3 regions of the Metabacillus rhizosphaerae genome follow, and region 2 is predicted to be linked to each of the others. Evidence: a T-box and tRNA genes for the amino acid it is inferred to sense, from the RefSeq annotation. Region 2 holds a T-box; the other regions hold tRNA genes.
What was found. The T-box of region 2 lies ahead of tyrS (tyrosine--tRNA ligase). A T-box ahead of a tRNA ligase gene usually reads a tRNA of that ligase, here a tRNA-Tyr.
Positions count from the first base shown of each region.

Region 1: it encodes a tRNA-Tyr, which carries the amino acid that the T-box ahead of tyrS (tyrosine--tRNA ligase) is inferred to sense. The anticodon was not compared.
Region 3: it encodes a tRNA-Tyr, which carries the amino acid that the T-box ahead of tyrS (tyrosine--tRNA ligase) is inferred to sense. The anticodon was not compared.

Region 1 covers NZ_CP147403.1:495,189-499,454, reverse strand. Annotated here, with positions in the region: rRNA gene WCV66_RS02515 (23S ribosomal RNA) at 1-1,708, shown strand, start outside; rRNA gene rrf (5S ribosomal RNA) at 1,958-2,073, shown strand; tRNA gene WCV66_RS02505 (tRNA-Asn) at 2,084-2,158, shown strand; tRNA gene WCV66_RS02500 (tRNA-Thr) at 2,161-2,233, shown strand; tRNA gene WCV66_RS02495 (tRNA-Glu) at 2,261-2,335, shown strand; tRNA gene WCV66_RS02490 (tRNA-Val) at 2,339-2,414, shown strand; tRNA gene WCV66_RS02485 (tRNA-Thr) at 2,420-2,492, shown strand; tRNA gene WCV66_RS02480 (tRNA-Tyr) at 2,508-2,591, shown strand; tRNA gene WCV66_RS02475 (tRNA-Gln) at 2,759-2,833, shown strand; tRNA gene WCV66_RS02470 (tRNA-Lys) at 2,843-2,915, shown strand; tRNA gene WCV66_RS02465 (tRNA-Gly) at 2,922-2,996, shown strand; tRNA gene WCV66_RS02460 (tRNA-Ala) at 3,015-3,090, shown strand; gene WCV66_RS02455 (hypothetical protein) at 3,119-3,256, opposite strand; gene sigW (RNA polymerase sigma factor SigW) at 3,361-3,924, shown strand; gene WCV66_RS02445 (anti-sigma factor family protein) at 3,939-4,266, shown strand, end outside.
Region 2 covers NZ_CP147403.1:2,148,506-2,152,771, reverse strand. Annotated here, with positions in the region: gene rpsD (30S ribosomal protein S4) at 1-367, shown strand, start outside; gene tyrS (tyrosine--tRNA ligase) at 467-1,729, opposite strand; T-box leader at 1,789-2,011, opposite strand; gene WCV66_RS10465 (transglycosylase domain-containing protein) at 2,199-4,266, shown strand, end outside.
Region 3 covers NZ_CP147403.1:87,085-91,350, reverse strand. Annotated here, with positions in the region: rRNA gene WCV66_RS00550 (23S ribosomal RNA) at 1-683, shown strand, start outside; rRNA gene rrf (5S ribosomal RNA) at 808-923, shown strand; tRNA gene WCV66_RS00540 (tRNA-Asn) at 940-1,014, shown strand; tRNA gene WCV66_RS00535 (tRNA-Ser) at 1,019-1,110, shown strand; tRNA gene WCV66_RS00530 (tRNA-Glu) at 1,129-1,203, shown strand; tRNA gene WCV66_RS00525 (tRNA-Val) at 1,207-1,282, shown strand; tRNA gene WCV66_RS00520 (tRNA-Met) at 1,311-1,387, shown strand; tRNA gene WCV66_RS00515 (tRNA-Asp) at 1,391-1,467, shown strand; tRNA gene WCV66_RS00510 (tRNA-Phe) at 1,640-1,712, shown strand; tRNA gene WCV66_RS00505 (tRNA-Thr) at 1,745-1,817, shown strand; tRNA gene WCV66_RS00500 (tRNA-Tyr) at 1,833-1,916, shown strand; tRNA gene WCV66_RS00495 (tRNA-Trp) at 1,925-1,998, shown strand; tRNA gene WCV66_RS00490 (tRNA-His) at 2,014-2,089, shown strand; tRNA gene WCV66_RS00485 (tRNA-Gln) at 2,131-2,205, shown strand; tRNA gene WCV66_RS00480 (tRNA-Gly) at 2,269-2,343, shown strand; tRNA gene WCV66_RS00475 (tRNA-Cys) at 2,355-2,428, shown strand; tRNA gene WCV66_RS00470 (tRNA-Leu) at 2,445-2,530, shown strand; tRNA gene WCV66_RS00465 (tRNA-Leu) at 2,551-2,632, shown strand; gene WCV66_RS00460 (DUF3231 family protein) at 2,843-3,847, shown strand; partial or broken gene WCV66_RS26765 (hypothetical protein) at 3,903-4,089, shown strand.

The sequences.
Region 1 (4,266 bases), 1.7 Mb from region 2:
CAGTGGTAGGAGAGCGTTCTAAGGGCTGTGAAGCTAGACCGTAAGGACTAGTGGAGCGCTTAGAAGTGAGAATGCCGGTATGAGTAGCGAAAGAGGGGTGAGAATCCCCTCCACCGAATGCCTAAGGTTTCCTGAGGAAGGCTCGTCCGCTCAGGGTAAGTCGGGACCTAAGCCGAGGCCGAAAGGCGTAGGCGATGGACAACAGGTTGAAATTCCTGTACCACCTCCTCACCATTTGAGCAATGGGGGGACGCAGAAGGATAGGGTAAGCGCGCTGTTGGATATGCGCGTCCAAGCAGTTAGGCTGACAACGAGGCAAATCCCGTTGTCACATAAGGCTGAGCTGTGATGGCGAGGGAACTATAGTACCGAAGTTCCTGATTCCACACTGCCAAGAAAAGCCTCTAGCGAGGTGAGAGGTGCCCGTACCGCAAACCGACACAGGTAGGCGAGGAGAGAATCCTAAGGTGAGCGAGAGAACTCTCGTTAAGGAACTCGGCAAAATGACCCCGTAACTTCGGGAGAAGGGGTGCTTTTTAGGGTAAATAGCCCGGAAAAGCCGCAGTGAATAGGCCCAGGCGACTGTTTAGCAAAAACACAGGTCTCTGCGAAGCCGCAAGGCGAAGTATAGGGGCTGACGCCTGCCCGGTGCTGGAAGGTTAAGGGGAGAGGTTAGCGTAAGCGAAGCTTTGAACCGAAGCCCCAGTAAACGGCGGCCGTAACTATAACGGTCCTAAGGTAGCGAAATTCCTTGTCGGGTAAGTTCCGACCCGCACGAAAGGCGTAACGATCTGGGCACTGTCTCAACGAGAGACTCGGTGAAATTATAGTACCTGTGAAGATGCAGGTTACCCGCGACAGGACGGAAAGACCCCGTGGAGCTTTACTGTAGCCTGATATTGAATTTTGGTACAGCTTGTACAGGATAGGTAGGAGCCTGAGAAGCCGGAGCGCTAGCTTCGGTGGAGGCGTCGGTGGGATACTACCCTGGCTGTATTGAAATTCTAACCCACAGCCCTTATCGGGCTGGGAGACAGTGTCAGGTGGGCAGTTTGACTGGGGCGGTCGCCTCCTAAAATGTAACGGAGGCGCCCAAAGGTTCCCTCAGAATGGTTGGAAATCATTCGTAGAGTGTAAAGGCACAAGGGAGCTTGACTGCGAGACCTACAAGTCGAGCAGGGACGAAAGTCGGGCTTAGTGATCCGGTGGTTCCGCATGGAAGGGCCATCGCTCAACGGATAAAAGCTACCCCGGGGATAACAGGCTTATCTCCCCCAAGAGTCCACATCGACGGGGAGGTTTGGCACCTCGATGTCGGCTCATCGCATCCTGGGGCTGTAGTCGGTCCCAAGGGTTGGGCTGTTCGCCCATTAAAGCGGTACGCGAGCTGGGTTCAGAACGTCGTGAGACAGTTCGGTCCCTATCCGTCGTGGGCGTAGGAAATTTGAGAGGAGCTGTCCTTAGTACGAGAGGACCGGGATGGACGCACCGCTGGTGTACCAGTTGTCTTGCCAAAGGCATAGCTGGGTAGCTATGTGCGGAAGGGATAAGTGCTGAAAGCATCTAAGCATGAAGCCCCCCTCAAGATGAGATTTCCCATAGCGTAAGCTAGTAAGATCCCTGAAAGATGATCAGGTTGATAGGTCTGAGGTGGAAGCGCGGTGACGTGTGGAGCTGACAGATACTAATCGATCGAGGACTTAACCTAAATAGAAAAGCGGAAGAAGACCGCTTAAATCCATAGGGAATTGGAGCGACCTTAGAAGAAGTCGTTCTTTGACTTCGTACGAGAGAGTGAAATTACCGTAGGATTTGGCTTCTGTAGCTGGACAAAGTAAAAGCGTAAACTCAGTGAATTGAATTGTGAATCGTTATCTAGTTTTGAAGGAATATATTTTTTTGTAAAAAACACTTGAAATATTCTTTCAAAATAGTATAATAATTCTTGTCGTAATTGTCTGGTGGCGATAGCGAAGAGGTCACACCCGTTCCCATGCCGAACACGGAAGTTAAGCTCTTCAGCGCCGATGGTAGTTGGGGGTTTCCCCCTGTGAGAGTAGGACGTTGCCAGGCTTTAAATTGTTCCGCAGTAGCTCAGTGGTAGAGCTATCGGCTGTTAACCGATCGGTCGTAGGTTCGAGTCCTACCTGCGGAGCCATTGCTTCCATAGCTCAGTTGGTAGAGCACTTCCATGGTAAGGAAGAGGTCACCGGTTCGAGCCCGGTTGGAAGCTTACACAGAGACTTATTAAACACTTCATGGCCCGTTGGTCAAGCGGTTAAGACACCGCCCTTTCACGGCGGTAACACGGGTTCGAATCCCGTACGGGTCACCATTCGGAGGATTAGCTCAGCTGGGAGAGCATCTGCCTTACAAGCAGAGGGTCGGCGGTTCGATCCCGTCATCCTCCACCATTTATGCCGGTGTAGCTCAACTGGTAGAGCAACTGACTTGTAATCAGTAGGTTGGGGGTTCAAGTCCTCTTGCCGGCACTGTTTCACACATATGGAGGGGTAGCGAAGTGGCTAAACGCGGCGGACTGTAAATCCGCTCCTTAGGGTTCGGCAGTTCGAATCTGCCCCCCTCCACCATTTACATAAAAAATGTAGATAAACGAAGGAAAATGGGTATCCATTTCATAATTTGTTTATCTTTGATTTTGTTTGAAAGTCTAGTTGTGAATAAAATCACTAATCAATGTTTATAATATGTTATACATTATTAATTACTAGCACATAAGACTATGATGATTAATCAGTGGGCTATAGCCAAGCGGTAAGGCATCGCACTTTGACTGCGACATGCGTTGGTTCGAATCCAGCTAGCCCAGCCATTTTATTTAGAGCCATTAGCTCAGTTGGTAGAGCATCTGACTTTTAATCAGAGGGTCGAAGGTTCGAGTCCTTCATGGCTCATCTTTTGCGGAAGTAGTTCAGTGGTAGAACACCACCTTGCCAAGGTGGGGGTCGCGGGTTCGAATCCCGTCTTCCGCTCCATAGAATCCCTTGGCTTTTGGGGCCTTAGCTCAGCTGGGAGAGCGCCTGCTTTGCACGCAGGAGGTCAGCGGTTCGATCCCGCTAGGCTCCACCAATACTATATGAAAATTCAAACCATAAACTTATGTTTGTGGTTTTTTGTTATTTGTAAATACTAGAATAACGTGCTTTTGGTGATAGTTTTTATGAATAACGAAGAGGTCTATTTCAAGTAGTCCTGATTTATTGCTCGTCTTAATAATTAATTGAAAATTTATCACCAATAACCTCCAAAATTTGTTAAAATAATTTATGTAAATAAAATGAAACCAAATGGAAAGTTATACGTATATAAAGAGACCCGCAGAGTGCGGAGGTATGTTGAATGGAAACGATAGTAAAGAATCGAATAAAACAGGTTAGAAAAGGCGATCAAAATGCATTTGCGGAAATAGTTGATTTGTACAAGGATAAAATCTATCAATTATGCTACAGAATGCTCGGAAACGCGCACGAAGCAGAGGATATTGCACAAGAAGCTTTTATTCGAGCATTTGTAAATATTCATACGTATGATATGAATAAAAAATTCTCGACATGGTTATACCGAATTGCAACAAATCTATCAATAGATCGTATTCGAAAAAAGAAGCCAGATTATTATCTTGATGCAGAGGTGTCAGGAACAGATGGATTAACGATGTATTCCCAAGTAGCTGCTGAAATAGCTTTACCGGAAGAAGAACTTGAAACAATGGAACTACAACAAACAATTCAAAAAGAAATTTTAAAGCTCCCTGATAAGTATCGAACAGTTATTGTCTTAAAGTATATTGATGAGCTATCATTAATAGAAATAAGTGAAATTCTCGACATTCCAATTGGTACTGTCAAAACACGGATTCACAGAGGGAGAGAAGCCCTAAGAAAGCAATTAAGGCATTTATAAAGAGGTGAGAATATATGAGCTGTTCTTCTGAGTTTGTTCAGCTTTTGCATAAATATATGGATCATGAATTATCTAGTGATGAAGAAATTAAGGTGAAAGACCATCTTCACACCTGTGAGAGTTGCTATCAACATTTTCATGAGCTTGAAAAGGCTGTTGCGCTTGTCCAAAGTACATCCCATATTGAAGCTCCAAAGGATTTCACACAAGCTGTTATGAATAATCTACCAAAGGAAAAGCGAACAGCTTCCTGGAATCGTTTGTTAAAAGGTCACCCACTATTGGCTGCCGCCTCATTGTTTGTTCTTCTGATGACAGGAAGTCTATTTTCAGCCTGGCATG
Region 2 (4,266 bases):
TGGTAAACATGGTGAGAACTTCATGATTCTTCTTGATGCTCGTCTTGATAACGTAGTATACCGTTTAGGTTTAGCACGTACACGTCGTCAAGCTCGTCAATTAGTTAACCATGGTCATATCCTTGTAGATGGCGGACGTGTAGATATCCCATCTTACCAACTTAAACCAGGTCAAACAATCACTTTACGTGAAAAATCTCGCAACCTTGATATCGTTAAGGAAGCAATCGAAGTAAGCAACTTCGTACCTGATTACCTAACTTTCGACGCAGACAAATTAGAAGGTACATTCACACGTTTACCTGAACGTTCTGAATTACCTGCTGAAATTAACGAAGCTCTTATCGTTGAGTTCTACTCTCGTTAATAAGAAAAATCCTGGTCTATGGACCGGGATTTTTTTATTTCTATATTTTAAAAAAAGTGGTTAACTCTTTTAAGTTAACCACTTTTTTGCAGTCTAATATTATGCGTAACGAATTAAGAAATATTTCTTTTTCCCTCTACGAATTACAGTAAACTGTCCATCAATTTTATCTTCATCTGAAATAACTTTGGATAAATCTTGAATACGATCTCCGTTTATATAGATTGCACCATTTGTAATATCTTCTCGTGCTTGACGTTTTGATGGGGCAATTTTAGCTTGAATAAGCAAGTCAACTAAGCCAATTTCAGTCTCTTCCATTTTAGTAGATGGTACATCTTTGAATCCTTCTAAAATTTCATTACCTGTTAACTGTTTAATATCCCCACTAAACAATGCCTCAGAAATCTTAATTGCTTGTTGTAAAGCTTCTTCACCATGAACGAGTTTTGTTACTTCTTCAGCTAACGATTTTTGAGCTAATCGTTTTTCAGGTGCATTTTTAATCTCTTCTTCAAATTGCTCAATTTCTGTCTGAGATAAGAATGTAAAGTATTTCAGATATTTTACTACATCACGATCATCTGTGTTGATCCAAAATTGGTAAAACTCATATGGAGATGTTTTTTCACGATCTAACCAAATCGCTCCACCTTCTGTTTTTCCAAACTTCGTGCCATCTGCTTTTGTAACAAGAGGAATCGTCAATCCATACGCCTTAGAATTTTCTTCAGATTTACGGATTAGCTCTAGACCTGCTGTAATATTTCCCCACTGATCACTACCACCAATTTGTAGTTTACATTCATTTTGTTCGTATAATTTTAAGAAATCATAGGATTGTAAGATCATGTAACTAAACTCAGTAAATGAAATACCAGATTCGATACGGGTCTTAACTGAATCCTTAGCAAGCATGTAATTAATACCAAAGTTTTTCCCAACGTCACGCAGGAAAGAAATAACATCTAGACTACCAATCCAATCATAGTTATTCACAATAACTGCTGGATTAACATCCGCTTCAAAGTCAAGGAACCTAGATAATTGTCCTTTAATTCGATCAGACCAATCCTGTACAATATCTGCAGTATTTAAAGTACGCTCTGCCTTCTTCCCACTTGGATCACCAATCAGCCCAGTAGCACCTCCAACAAGAGCTATTGGATGATGTCCGTTTAGTTGGAATCTTTTAAGCGTTAACACCGGAAGCAAATGACCAATATGAAGACTATCCGCAGTAGGATCAAATCCAGAATAAAGCTTAATTTTATCTTCCTGAAGTACTTTAGCTAGTCCAGCCTCATCTGTAACTTGGTTTACTAAGCCTCTAAATTGTAAATCGTTTAATAATTCACTCATAATCGTTCTCCTTTGTCGTTTTTTTCAGGTGAATGAACACCAAAAAGCCCCTTCATTACTGAAGGGGCGAAATATTCGCGGTACCACCCTACTTAGGATTAAAACACAAATAATCCTCACTCGGTAATCTAACGGTTAAACCGTCTTTTTCTACTCAGTTGACCTTTTCAAAAAAGAAGCTCATGGACGTAATTCACGGAGTATCTATATGCTGATTTCCACCACCCATCAGCTCTCTATAAAAGGGAGATCTCCACTACTGAACCCAATCTCAGCGATTTCATATATAGTTATGATAAATGAATTTTAACCATAAACTCAGACGAATGTCAATTGTTTGATAAATAATTACACTTTTAAAATAAGATTTGACCGTAAAGGCTACCTCTTATCCCATTCCCTTTATGACAAAACCCTACAAAATATGCGTTTTTTTTGGTATAATAAGTTGATTCGGGGGGATTGCATAATGAAAAAAAAGGATGAAAAACTTAGGCGCTTCACGCCTTTTAACAAAGATGTAGTTAAAGGCTTTCGGATATCATATAACGTTATAGGAAATCTTCTTTTATTATTTCTAGTCATTGGCCTCATTGGCATGTGCTTTGCTGGAGGTGTCGGTGCTGGATATTTCGCTTCATTAGTAAAGGACGAACCCATTCGTTCATATGAAGTTATGAAAAATGATATTTACAATTATGAAGAATCATCAGAAGTATACTTCGCAAATAACGTATATCTGGGAAAATTAAGCGCTGACATTGATCGTGAAGAAGTAAAATTAGAAGATATCTCAGAGCATGTCATTAATGCTGTCATCGCAACTGAGGATGAGCTATTTTATGAGCATGAAGGAGTTGTACCGAAAGCAATCATGCGCGCTTTGTTTCAAGAGTTCACAAATGCTTCAGTTCAAACTGGTGGTAGTACTCTTACACAACAATTAATTAAAAATCAAATATTAACAAATGAAGTTTCATTTGATCGAAAGGCAAAAGAAATTCTTTTAGCTCTACGCTTAGAGAAATTCTTTGAAAAAGATGAAATTATCGAAGCCTATTTAAATGTAACGGATTTTGGACGTAATTCAAATGGAAGAAATATCGCCGGTATTCAAGCGGCTGCAAAGGGTATTTTTGGTGTTGAAGCAAAAAACTTAAACATCGCACAATCTGCATTTATTGCTGGTTTGCCGCAAAGTCCTTTCGGCTATACACCATTTTCTAATGATGGCGGTGCTATAAAGGATAATCTTGATCCTGGGATTAACCGCATGAAAACTGTATTAAGTCGGATGTATTCTGGAGGATATATAACCAAAGCAGAATATCAAAATGCATTAGCATATGATATTCGAGCAAACTTAACAGCGAAAAAGCCATCTCCTATCGACGAGTATCCTTTTTTAACTTATGAAGTTGAAGATCGTGTAAATAAAATTATTATGGTTCAGCTTGCGAAAAAGGATGGGTATACGGAAGAAGAATTGAACAAAGATAATGATCTTTATAATCAGTACTATTCTTTAGCAGATGATGAGATCAGGCATAATGGCTATCGTATTCATACCACAATTAATAAAGATATCTACGACAAAATGCAAGATGTCGTCGCTCAGTATGAATATTATGGTAGTGATAAACCTGAAGAGATAAAAGACCCCGATACAGGACAAATAAAAACTGTTCACGAGCCGGTTGAAGTCGGTGGAGTCTTAATCGAAAATGGTACAGGAAAAATGATTAGCTTTGTTGGTGGACGAGACTTTGACCGTGAAAACCTAAACCATGCAACACAAGCTGAGCGCCCAAATGGTTCTACAATGAAACCATTGCTTGTCTATGCTCCAGCAATGGAACTAGGTAAATCACAACCGGGTTCTGTCATCGCAGACGTCCCTTTTTCATTAGGAAAATGGAAGCCTAAAAACTATGGTGGGGGCTATCATGGATTAACGAGTGCTAGAACAGCTTTAAAGCATTCCTATAACATTCCTGCCGTAAAAACATACATGAGTATATTAAACCAAAATCCGGTATCTTATTTAGAAAAGATGGGTTTTACAAGTCTCCAGGAAGCAGATTATCATAATGCATCATTAAGCTTAGGTGCAATGGAGAGAGGCGTAACAGTTGAGGAAAATGTAAATGCATATGCAACTTTTGCGAATAATGGTAAATTTATTGATGCTTACATGATAGAAAAAATTGAAACAAGCGACGGAGAAATTGTCTTCCAGCATGAAAAAGCAGAAACTAATGTATTCTCTGCTCAAACTGCTTATTTAACAATCGATATGATGCGTGACGTTATTAGTAGCGGAACAGCTGCATCATTGAAAGGTTATCTGTCATTTAGTGCAGACTGGGCTGGTAAAACTGGAACAGGGCAAGACTATAAGGATGCTTGGTTTGTAGCATCAAACCCTAGTGTGACATTTGGAACATGGATTGGATATGATACACCAAAACCTATTGAACAAAACTATAAAGGTTTATCTTATAGTAAACGTAATATTCTTTTATGGGCTAAATTAA
Region 3 (4,266 bases), 2.1 Mb from region 2:
GCTGGGAGACAGTGTCAGGTGGGCAGTTTGACTGGGGCGGTCGCCTCCTAAAATGTAACGGAGGCGCCCAAAGGTTCCCTCAGAATGGTTGGAAATCATTCGTAGAGTGTAAAGGCACAAGGGAGCTTGACTGCGAGACCTACAAGTCGAGCAGGGACGAAAGTCGGGCTTAGTGATCCGGTGGTTCCGCATGGAAGGGCCATCGCTCAACGGATAAAAGCTACCCCGGGGATAACAGGCTTATCTCCCCCAAGAGTCCACATCGACGGGGAGGTTTGGCACCTCGATGTCGGCTCATCGCATCCTGGGGCTGTAGTCGGTCCCAAGGGTTGGGCTGTTCGCCCATTAAAGCGGTACGCGAGCTGGGTTCAGAACGTCGTGAGACAGTTCGGTCCCTATCCGTCGTGGGCGTAGGAAATTTGAGAGGAGCTGTCCTTAGTACGAGAGGACCGGGATGGACGCACCGCTGGTGTACCAGTTGTCTTGCCAAAGGCATAGCTGGGTAGCTATGTGCGGAAGGGATAAGTGCTGAAAGCATCTAAGCATGAAGCCCCCCTCAAGATGAGATTTCCCATAGCGTAAGCTAGTAAGATCCCTGAAAGATGATCAGGTTGATAGGTCTGAGGTGGAAGCGCGGTGACGTGTGGAGCTGACAGATACTAATCGATCGAGGACTTAACCTAATAAAGGCGTTAAATGAAGTGAATTGAATTGTGAATCGTTATCTAGTTTTGAAGGAATATAAAAAGTTTAAAAAAACACTTGAAATATTCTTCTAAAATAGTATAATAGTCTTTGTCACAAATGTCTGGTGATGATGGCGAAGAGGTCACACCCGTTCCCATGCCGAACACGGAAGTTAAGCTCTTCAGCGCCGATGGTAGTTGGGGGTTTCCCCCTGTGAGAGTAGGACGTCGCCAGGCTGTTATATTATATTATTCCGCAGTAGCTCAGTGGTAGAGCTATCGGCTGTTAACCGATCGGTCGTAGGTTCGAGTCCTACCTGCGGAGCCATTTTGGAGAGCTGTCCGAGTGGCCGAAGGAGCACGATTGGAAATCGTGTAGGCGGTGTAAGCTGTCTCAAGGGTTCAAATCCCTTGCTCTCCGCCACTACTTATAATAAATAATGGCCCGTTGGTCAAGCGGTTAAGACACCGCCCTTTCACGGCGGTAACACGGGTTCGAATCCCGTACGGGTCACCATATGGAGGATTAGCTCAGCTGGGAGAGCATCTGCCTTACAAGCAGAGGGTCGGCGGTTCGATCCCGTCATCCTCCACCATTTTAAAACTTAGAACAACTATTATTATCGCGGGGTGGAGCAGTCTGGTAGCTCGTCGGGCTCATAACCCGAAGGTCGCAGGTTCAAATCCTGTCCCCGCAACCAAATGGTCCGGTAGTTCAGTTGGTTAGAATGCCTGCCTGTCACGCAGGAGGTCGCGGGTTCGAGTCCCGTCCGGACCGCCATTTATTTAATAAGAAAAATTACTTTTTTACTTTTCTTAAGTAAAAGGGTTTCGGTAAGCAAAAAGGTCGAGGAAACGACTAAACGAACACCGGAGCGTATGTTAATACGTGAGGATGTGAGTGCAGGAGTTGACGAAGAGATTTGAAGCTTAACGGAAGCCGTAAACTTAATGGCTCGGTAGCTCAGTTGGTAGAGCAATGGACTGAAAATCCATGTGTCGGCGGTTCGATTCCGTCCCGAGCCACCTTTAAAGAAAAGATTTTGAAATTTAAGTATGCCGGTGTAGCTCAACTGGTAGAGCAACTGACTTGTAATCAGTAGGTTGGGGGTTCAAGTCCTCTTGCCGGCACTGTTTCACACATATGGAGGGGTAGCGAAGTGGCTAAACGCGGCGGACTGTAAATCCGCTCCTTAGGGTTCGGCAGTTCGAATCTGCCCCCCTCCACCATTTAAAATAGGGGCATAGTTTAACGGTAGAATAGAGGTCTCCAAAACCTTTGGTGTGGGTTCGATTCCTACTGCCCCTGCCAATTTAAAATATAGTGGCGATTGTGGCGAAGTGGTTAACGCACCTGATTGTGGTTCAGGCATTCGTGGGTTCGATTCCCATCAGTCGCCCCATTTATTTTATATTAAAAATAACTCTCATGAAAATTCATCGATGGGCTATAGCCAAGCGGTAAGGCATCGCACTTTGACTGCGACATGCGTTGGTTCGAATCCAGCTAGCCCAGCCATTTCTTATACACATTTTCGTTTCTCTTGCATAGGCTAGAGTATACGGTTAAATAAGTTAGATTGCGGAAGTAGTTCAGTGGTAGAACACCACCTTGCCAAGGTGGGGGTCGCGGGTTCGAATCCCGTCTTCCGCTCCAGTTTTATGAATGGCGGCATAGCCAAGTGGTAAGGCAGAGGTCTGCAAAACCTTTATCACCGGTTCAAATCCGGTTGCCGCCTCCATTTAAACTACACCCTTGCCGGGGTGGCGGAACTGGCAGACGCACAGGACTTAAAATCCTGCGGTAGGTGACTACCGTACCGGTTCGATTCCGGTCCTCGGCACTTTTGATTTTATTTTTTTTGCCAGTGTGGCGGAATTGGCAGACGCGCACGACTCAAAATCGTGTTCCGTGAGGAGTGTCGGTTCGACCCCGACCACTGGTATCAAATGGAATTCTCGAACGTTATAGCGACGTTATTTCGGCGTAATTATTCGCAGAAATAACGTCGCTTTTTTGCGTTTAAGGCTATGATAAATGTAGATATATATTCAAACCCGTAAATACGAATTTATAACTTAAGCAGCATATACTAAAAAATAAGAATCACATAACTATTGCTTTATTAGAGGATAATAATCTAAGAGGTGATAATATGGAAAAAGATAAATTAAAACTCACATCTTCCGAAATAGGAACATTGTGGGGAGAATATGTAAACGGAACAATGACAGATGTAGTAAATAGATATATGTTCTCTATAATTGAGGATGAGTCAATAAAAAATATTTTTGAGGATGCTATCAAGACCTTCGAAAAACAAAAGAAACAAATCGTGATTATTATGGAAAACGAAGGGTTTCCAGTTCCAATTGGATTTACTGAATCTGACCTCAACAAAGGTGCAGAAAGACTGTTTACTGATATATTTTGCTTAAATTATTTACATATCATGACTTTACATGGTTTGCTCGGTCATATCACTTCATTAGGTGTTTCTGTTAGAAAAGACTTACGAGATTATTACGATTCATGCGATAACGATGCAAAAAAAATGTATCATCAAACTATTGAATTGTTGCTTGAGAAAGGGAATTTTCAAAGAGACCCTTTATTTTATCCTTCGAAGAACCCTGAATTTATTTCTAGCCAAGATTTCACAGATGGATTTTTCGGAAAAGGGAGACGTTTAGCTGCAACAGAAATCATCAGTATTTCTTTCAACCTTAAAAAGAGTATTATGGCTAAAACTCTTTCTATTGGATTTAGTCAGGTCTCTCAATCAAAAGAAGTAAGAAAGTTTTTAGAGAAGTCTGAGAAAACAGCTGATGGTCAAATAAAATCCCTTACAAAAATAATGCACAAGGATAATTTACCAGCTCCTAAGTCGTGGGAAACAGAAGTGACAACTTCAACGGACTCTCCTTTTTCTGATAAGTTAATGTTGTATCATATGGGCTTCTTGTTTCAAGCTGCACAATTGTATCACGGGGCAGGTTTAGCATCAGCCATGAGAACAGACCTTGCAACGGTTTACGAAGGTGTCATACTTAAAAATCTAATTGTAACAAAAGAATGGTTTAATATTATGGTGAAAAATAAATGGTTAGAACAACCACCACTTGCTCCTAATAGAAAAGAAATAGCAAAAGAAAAATAATAAATACATTGTTACATGGTATGTATAAGTGAATAAGAATCCATTTGAAAGACTTATGTGGAGCATCGCACTTCCTGGATTTGGAGTATTTAAACGGTAAGTATTTTAAAGGCACAGTTTTATTGATACTTAAATTTCTGATTAATGTACAAGCCAATTTTAACCAGGTAATACTTCTAAGTTTTCATGGTGAAATTTGTGGTGCCATAAAACATGCAGATTATCAGTGGTTGATGTTTTATTCTTATTGGATCCTGTTTGGTTAGCCAATGTTATTTTTGATTCGAGGAATATCGATTGGAATAGTTATTCAAAAAATCATGATATTAACACTACATAAATAAAAAATGCTATATTTATTCGCCTTTTTCCGCTCATTACACACGTAACAGCATAAATAAAAGAGCCTATTAACCATG